DNA from 2 places in the Arthrobacter roseus genome. Region 1 is predicted to be linked to the other one. Evidence: riboswitches for the same ligand, from Rfam matches in the RefSeq annotation. Region 1 holds a riboswitch; the other holds the start of a gene.

Region 1 (3,807 bases):
ACATGCTGGAGCGCACCCCCTACATTGAAGCTGTTTTCGGACAGGGATTTGGGCAATGAGAAAACATGCCCCCTTCGTTCAGGAACTTCCACTGATCGTGTGGCTCGTGCTGATATGGGGTTCCCTGTGGCGCGACTTCAGCGGTTCGAACCTGCTCTTCGGCGCCCTGATAGCCATGGTGGTAACTCGGTTCTTTTACCTCCCCCCGGTCGAACTCAGTGGGAGATTCAACATTCTTCACGCCGTGACCTTCGGCGTGAGGTTCTTTGGCAAGGTTGTTGTGGCCAGCCTGGAGGTTTTCTGGTTGGCCGTCCGCCGGGGTCCGCACATCCGGAACGCCGTCGTCGCCGTTCAGCTGCGTAGCAGCTCTGACTTCATCGTGACAGCAACTGGACACACGCTGACACTGATCCCGGGCTCCTTGGTAGTGGACGTTGACCGTTCCACGTCAACTTTGTATCTCCATTGCCTCAACGTAAAAACTCCAGAAGAAGCTGATGCCATTCGTCAAGACGCTCGCTCTGTCGAGGCGCAGATCATCCGTGTGCTCGGGAGCAGGGACGAGCTTGACCGCTTGCGGGAGGAACGATCATGACCATTGTCTTTATCGTGGTCGCTGTCATTCTGGCGTTGGCCGCTGCAGGGGCTATCTTCCGGATTGTTCGGGGTCCGTCGTTGCTGGACCGTGTGCTGGCCATCGACGTCCTGCTGGCCATCTTTGGCGGCGTGTTGGCGGTGGACATGGTCATCGGCGGTCATCTGGATAACCTGGTGCTCCTGGTAGCTATCTCCGTCATTGGGTTCATTGGGTCGGTCACCGTGTCGCGATTTGTCACGGACAGGAGGTTTTCCGGTGTCTGAAACAATTTTCCATGTCATCGCGGCCTTCTGCGTGATCGGCGGAGCCCTGATGTCCCTGGCCGCCGCCATCGGCCTCCTGAGGTTCCCCGACCTCATGTCCCGCATGCATGCGGCTACCAAGCCGCAGGTGCTCGGTCTGTGGTTTTTTCTTGCCGCAATCGCCGCCGAAATGCGGAGTTGGACGCTACTGCCGGTACTACTAGCGTGTTGGGTCCTTCAACTGCTCACAGCTCCCGTCGCCGCGCACATGGTGGGCCGTGCGGGCTACCGCACCAAGTACCTTCGCAAAGAACTGCTCAGCATCGACGAGTTGGACGACGTGGTGGAACACGCTGCCAGGGAACAAGAGCTCGGTGACAAAGCAAAAACAACGGGTGCCTCCCCAGAGGGAGACACCCGTACGGAGTAGCCGGTTTTAGACCTGAGAACGGGTCCGCGCAAACCGGTTGATTGCCTTCTGAGTTTCGCGGTTGGTCAGAACCTGAATCAGGGTTCGCACGGCACCTGAGACCAACCCGAAAACCAACGTTGAGCGCAGCGTGTTCTCCAGCGCATCCGTGCCTTTGGGCGGGCCATCGCCGGTGGCCTTCTCCCAGATGGCATCAACGATCTTGGCCCCGGCGATACCGGCCGCGAGGCTGATCAGGGATCCGAATATCTTTAACATTTTCTCCACGGTGGCTCCTTGCTATCAGACGGAAGCTATCAGGTTGCTCAGGCTTTCTCCCCTAGCCTAGCGCCAGTCGTCCTCCGGGCGTAGCTGTGTGTAAGGTAGTAGGCACTGAGAAATCAGTAAAGACATTACGACAGGGGAGCGTTGCCTGTACCGGGACTCCGGCCACAGGTTGAACGCTGAGAGTGCGGACCACCGCAGACCCTCGAACCTGCTCCGGTTAGTACCGGCGAAGGGAGTCGAGCATCTCAAAGTGCCAGGGCATTTTCCCCTCCTGACTCCAGGAGGATTTCATGAATGAACAAGTTACCAGCACTGCACCACGCAAGCCGCGCTACCGCTGGCGGGTGGTGGACATCGTTGTCGCGGCGCTGATCGCCGTCACCGGCGGGGTGATCTTCTGGCTGTGGTCCCTCGGTGCCGGGCCCGTTGGGGTTCTGACTGCAGCGTACCCGCCGCTGGCTGGGCTTTATAGCGGTGGCTGGGTCATCCCGGCTGTCCTCGGTGCACTCATCATCCGGAAGCCGGGCGCAGCGTTCTTCTGTGAAACGGTCGGCGCTATGGGTGAATTGCTGATGGGCTCAAAGTACGGTGTCGCCGTGATGGTGTCCGGAATGATTCAGGGTCTGGGTGCCGAGCTGATATTCGCTGCCTTCGGCTACCGGAAATTCACGCTAACGGTTGCGCTTCTGGCAGGCGGCGCCGCAGGACTATTCATGGGGCTCAATGACACCATTGCCCCGTGGGGCTGGAATATCGCGTGGGCACTGGATCACAAGATCGTCTACATCCTGTGCTGCGTCGTTGGATGCGCCATCCTCGCCGGCGTTCTGTCCTGGCTGGCAGCGCGCGGGCTTTCACGCACCGGGGCCCTGAGCGCATTTCCTTCGCGCAACGCGGCGTCCGAACCAGTGCTGTGAGCCTCAGCGCGCAACCCCGGCTTGGGGTGAAGCCAGCGGAAATAAAGGCGGTGAACTGGGGCTGGCGGCACTCTGGCCGCGAACAGTCGGCGGTCAGCGGACTGGACCTTCACATTGAACCCGGTGAGAAAGTCCTCCTCCTCGGGCCCTCCGGTGCTGGAAAATCCACACTGCTGCACGCCCTGGCCGGAGTTCTCGGGGCCGAGGAGGACGCCGATGAGGCCGGTTCGCTCACTATTGATGGACAGAACGCCAACGGTCTGCGCGGTCGTGCAGGGCTCATGCAACAGGATCCGGAGTCTCAGGTCATCCTGTCCCGCGTGGGCGACGACGTAGCGTTCGGAGCAGAGAACCTCTCGGTGGAACCCACCGAGATCTGGCACCGGGTCCGTTCCGCGCTCACCGCCGTCGGGCTGGACGTTCCGCTGAACCACCCGACGTCGCACCTCTCCGGAGGCCAGAAGCAACGGCTCGCGCTCGCCGGAATTCTCGCCATGCAGCCGGGTCTGATCCTCCTGGATGAGCCCACGGCCAACCTTGACCCGGAGGGCGTCACGGAAGTCCGTGATGCCGTGGCTCGTGTCCTTGAAAACACCGGAGCCACACTCGTGGTGGTGGAACACCGAGTGGACGCGTGGATCGACGTCGTGGACCGGGTCGTTGTGCTCGAGGCAGGGGGTGGGGTTTCTATGGACGGCCGCCCGGACGTCGTCTTCCTGCAGGCAAGGGATCGACTCATCTCGGCTGGCGTATGGGTTCCCGGATACTCTCCTGAGATAAAACCCAGGGAGACCATGGGCAGCGGCACGCCACTGCTGGAAGCTACGAACCTCGCTGTCTCGCGTGAAAAAGCGCGACGGCGGTTCCGGCCGGAGCCGGCGGCGTCGGACATCAACGTGGTCGTCAAGCGGGGCAGGGCGTTGAGCGTGACCGGTCCCAACGGGGTAGGCAAATCGACGTTCGCCCTCACTCTTGCGGGGCTGCTGCCCGCACTGTCCGGTGACGTGGGCGCCACCGCTGAATTCGCCGGGAACCTTGGTAGCAACCCGGCTCGGTGGAAGGCCCGGGACCTCATCACACGGATCGGCACCGTTTTCCAGGAGCCCGAGCACCAGTTCGTGACCGGAAGGGTCTACGACGAGCTCGCTTTTGGGCCGCGGCAGGCCGGGCTTCCGGATGGCGACGTCGCCGCGCGGGTGGATGAACTCCTGCAGCGGCTGCGCCTGGAATCCCTGGTGGAGGCCAACCCCTACACGCTCTCCGGCGGTGAAAAGCGGAGGCTGTCCGTTGCGACCGTGCTGGCAACCCGCCCCGAAGTGCTGGTGCTCGATGAGCCAACATTCGGGCAGGATG
Region 2 (3,807 bases), 2.8 Mb from region 1:
AAACTGTCCGAGCTGCCGCAGCGAATTGTCGGTGGGCAGTAGCTCATCCAGTTCCCGTTGTTTGGCTCGGGCTTCGGCCTCCGTTGACCCCACATACGTGACTAATCCGGGCATGATCGGAACCTGTGCCGCGTCCCTTCCAGCGGCGGTGATCCGCGCTTTCACATCCCGGTAGTACTCCTGCGCACTCGGCAAGTTATAGGCGACGGCGTAGATTGCCTCCGCGCGACTGGCGGCTAGAGTGCGGCCCGGCTCGGATGCCCCCGCCTGAAACAACACAGGATTGCCCTGCGGCGGGCGCGGAACGTTCAGCGGTCCATCCACCAGGAAGTTCTCGCCGTGATGGTCGATCGAGTGCACCCGCGACGGGTCCGCATAGAGCCCGTTTCGCTCGTAGAGCAGGGCGTCATCCGCCCACGAATCCCACAGGCGCAGTACGACGTCGACAAACTCTTCTGCTCGGGCGTAACGGACGTCGTGGGCTGGCATGGCTTCCATGCCGTGGTTGCGGGCCTCGGCGTCGAACATGGACGTGACGACGTTCCAGCCCATCCGCCCACCGGAAATGTGATCCAGTGAGGCAACCATACGGGCTGCGTGGAACGGCGTGTAAAAGGTGCTGGACACAGTGCTGACGAGCCCGATCCGCTCGGTGGCCCTGCTCATGGCCGAGAGCGCGGTCAGGGGTTCAAGGAACCAGAGTGGCCCGTCGCCCACCGGACCGGCGGACTGCCCATCGGCGAAGAACACCGCGTCCAGGAGGCCGCGCTCAGCGGTCTGAGCCAATTCCTCGAAGTAGGAGATGTCACCGAGCCGTTCAGCAGACGACGACGGATGCCGCCACGCCGCTTTGTGGTGCCCGCAGCCGTGGATAAACAGGTTGAAGTGGAGTTGGCGGCTGGTCATCAGTTGTTGACCAGTCCGCCGTCGACCACCAGGTTCTGTCCAGTCACTGAGCGGGACCAGGGTGAGGCGAAGAAGAGGGTTGCGTCGGCGAACTCGTCCGGTGTGGTGACCCGGCGGAGCGGAGTGCCGGCGGCGATCAGGTCAAACACTTCTTCTGGCGTCGCGGAGCTGGCGTCTGTGGTGCGCAGCAGGCCGCCGGAGACCATGTTGACGGTGATCCCATCCTTGCCGAGATCGTGCGCAAACGTGCGGGTGAGTGAGAGCAGCGCGGCCTTGGCTGCCGTGTAGTCGTGGTAGGGGACAACCGGGTTCTGAAACAGGTTGGTACCAACGTTGATCACGCGTCCAAAGCCAACGGCGCGCATGCCGGGTAGGGCGGACTGAACTGTGTTGAGCGAGCCCTGGACGCCGGAGAACTGCTGCGCTAGGTTGTCCCAGGTCAGCTGGTCCGCGTCTGGACGGGCGTCTCCGTTGAAGGAGAACTCCGGCAGCGCGTTGTTGACCACGGTGGTTATGGCGGTGCCGAAGTGCTCCTGGGCGCGGGTGATCATGGTGTCCACCTGCGCCCTGTCGCGGACGTCAGCCTGAACCGCCAGCGCCTTCCCAGGGAATTCGGCTTCTACCGACCGTGCTGCCTCTTCGCTACCCAGATAGTTGATGACTACCCGGGCGCCTTCGCGGAGGAAGGCTCGGACCAGGCTGGTGCCCAGACCGCGACCGCCGCCGGTGATGAGAACAATCTGATCGGTGATGGGCAAGGAGGTGGGGGAGGTGGTCATGGCGTGCCTTTCGCTTGTGTGGCGAAGGCGTGCGCTGCGCATGACGACGGCGGCTGCCGGAGTGCGTCGAGATAACTGACCGCGTCATGGGAGTGCTGACATTCCCTTCGCCAGTGCTAACTGGATCAGGTTCAACGGGTTTTATCTCAGCTGCGGCCCTGTGGTCGCAGCACCCCGTGTCACTGCTGATGACCCTAGCGCACCTTGCTGCGTGCACGCTATTTGTCGACAAATGAGGTTGACGTCACACGGACTCCACCCGTACTCTTTTCATAGAGCAAAAGATAAACTCCACGATACGGAAACTAGTGAAGGTAGACGTAACCGAAGGAAGTGCCATGACGTACACCGTGAACTGCTCCATCCTCCTCACCGAGCTGCCGCTGCTGGAACGGCCCGCTGCAGCGAAGAAGGCCGGATTCGACAACGTGGAATTCTGGTGGCCCTTTGAAACCTCCACACCAACGGAGGCCGACGTGGCCGAGTTCGAAAAAGCCATCACCGACGCCGGAGTCCAGCTCACCGGCCTGAACTTCAACGCCGGAAACATGCCCGGCGGAGACCGCGGACTCGTCTCCTGGCCAGCACGCAGTGACGAGTTCCGCGCCAACCTTCCAGTAGTCGCAGCCATCGGTGAGCGCCTCGGTTGCAAGGGCTTCAATGCCCTCTACGGCAACCGCACCGAGGACTCCACACCGGAAGAACAGGACGCGCTCGCCGTCGAAAACCTCATCCTCGCAGCCCGCGCCGTCGCGCCCTTTGGCGGCGTCGTCCTGCTCGAGCCCGTCAGCGGCACCGAGGCCTACCCGCTGAAGACCGCCGCGGACGCGCTCGCCGTCATCGACAAGGTCAAGGCGCAGGGCTTGGACAATGTCAAGCTGCTGGCAGATTTCTACCACCTTGCGGTCAACGGGGACGACGTCGGGGCGGTCGTCACCAACCATGCGGCGGACTTTGGCCATATCCAGATTGCCGATGCGCCGGGCCGCGGCGAGCCGGGCAGCGGAGAGCTTCCACTGAACGAGTGGATCGAGAAAAGCCGCAGCCTCGGCTACAACGGGCCGATCGGGCTCGAGTACAAGACTCCGCAGGAACGCGCCTTCGGCTGGGTTGAAACCGCCGAAGCCGCCAAGTAATCACTCCCACAAAACTTTCGAAGGAATCAGATATGACAAACATTGCAGTCATCGGACTCGGAATCATGGGATTGCCCATGGCCGCCAATCTCGTCAAGGCCGGAAACCAGGTCACCGGTTACAACCGCAGCCAGGACAAGATCGACAAACTCGTTGAACAGGGCGGTAAGGGTGCCTCCAACATCGCCGAGGCAGTCAAAGATGCCGACGTCGTCATCACCATGGTGCCGGACTCACCGGACGTGGAGGATGTGGTCAGCGGCAGCGACGGCGTCTTTGCCAACGCGAAGAAGGGCGCCCTCTGGATTGATGCCAGCAGCATCAGGCCCGACGTCGCCAAACGGCTTTCCGACGACGCCCGCGAAGCCGGTCTGCGCCCGCTCGATGCCCCCGTTTCCGGCGGGGAACAGGGTGCGATCGACGCCGTTCTGTCCATTATGGTCGGCGGCGACGCACAGGACTTCAAGGATGCCGAGCCCGTTCTCAACGCTGTGGGCAAGACCATTGTGCACGTTGGCCCCTCCGGTTCCGGACAGACCGTCAAAGCCGCAAACCAGCTGATCGTCGCCGGGAACATTGAACTTCTGGCAGAGGCCATCGTCTTCCTCGAGGCCTACAACGTGGATACCGATGCCGCGCTGAAGGTGCTCGGCGGCGGCCTGGCCGGTTCCAAGGTGCTGGAGCAGAAGGGCCAGAAAATGCTGGACCGCTCCTTCGACCCGGGCTTCCGCCTGCAGCTGCATAACAAAGACCTCGGCATTGTCACCGCAGCCGCCCGCGAAGCTGGCGTCACCATTCCACTGGGAGCCCTCGTCGCGCAATTGGTGGGTTCGATGGTCAACCAGGGCGAAGGCGGACTGGACCATTCCGGCCTCTTCAAGCTCGTTGAACAGCTTTCCGGCCGATCCACCAACTAATCTTTCACTTCCACTAGGAGTTCCCATGCCCAAAATGCGCGCAGTTGACGCCGCCGTCGCCATCCTGGA

What was found. Region 1 has a riboswitch for thiamine pyrophosphate ahead of JOE65_RS14555 (ECF transporter S component). Riboswitches for the same ligand answer to the same signal wherever they lie in the genome.
Region 2: linked by a shared signal. The riboswitch ahead of JOE65_RS00995 (3-oxoacyl-ACP reductase) and the one ahead of JOE65_RS14555 (ECF transporter S component) in region 1 are both predicted to bind thiamine pyrophosphate.

The regions. Positions count from the first base shown of each region.
Region 1 is NZ_JAFBCU010000001.1:2,995,831-2,999,637, reverse strand. It holds gene JOE65_RS14580 (Na+/H+ antiporter subunit D) at 1-59, shown strand, start outside; gene JOE65_RS14575 (Na+/H+ antiporter subunit E) at 56-595, shown strand; gene JOE65_RS14570 (MrpF/PhaF family protein) at 592-861, shown strand; gene mnhG (monovalent cation/H(+) antiporter subunit G) at 854-1,270, shown strand; gene JOE65_RS14560 (DUF4235 domain-containing protein) at 1,277-1,528, opposite strand; TPP riboswitch at 1,660-1,789, shown strand; gene JOE65_RS14555 (ECF transporter S component) at 1,828-2,454, shown strand; gene JOE65_RS14550 (ABC transporter ATP-binding protein) at 2,505-3,807, shown strand, end outside.
Region 2 is NZ_JAFBCU010000001.1:194,877-198,683, reverse strand. It holds gene JOE65_RS01000 (LLM class flavin-dependent oxidoreductase) at 1-906, opposite strand, end outside; gene JOE65_RS00995 (3-oxoacyl-ACP reductase) at 906-1,685, opposite strand; TPP riboswitch at 1,770-1,872, opposite strand; gene JOE65_RS00990 (hydroxypyruvate isomerase family protein) at 2,024-2,821, shown strand; gene JOE65_RS00985 (2-hydroxy-3-oxopropionate reductase) at 2,821-3,738, shown strand; gene gcl (glyoxylate carboligase) at 3,764-3,807, shown strand, end outside.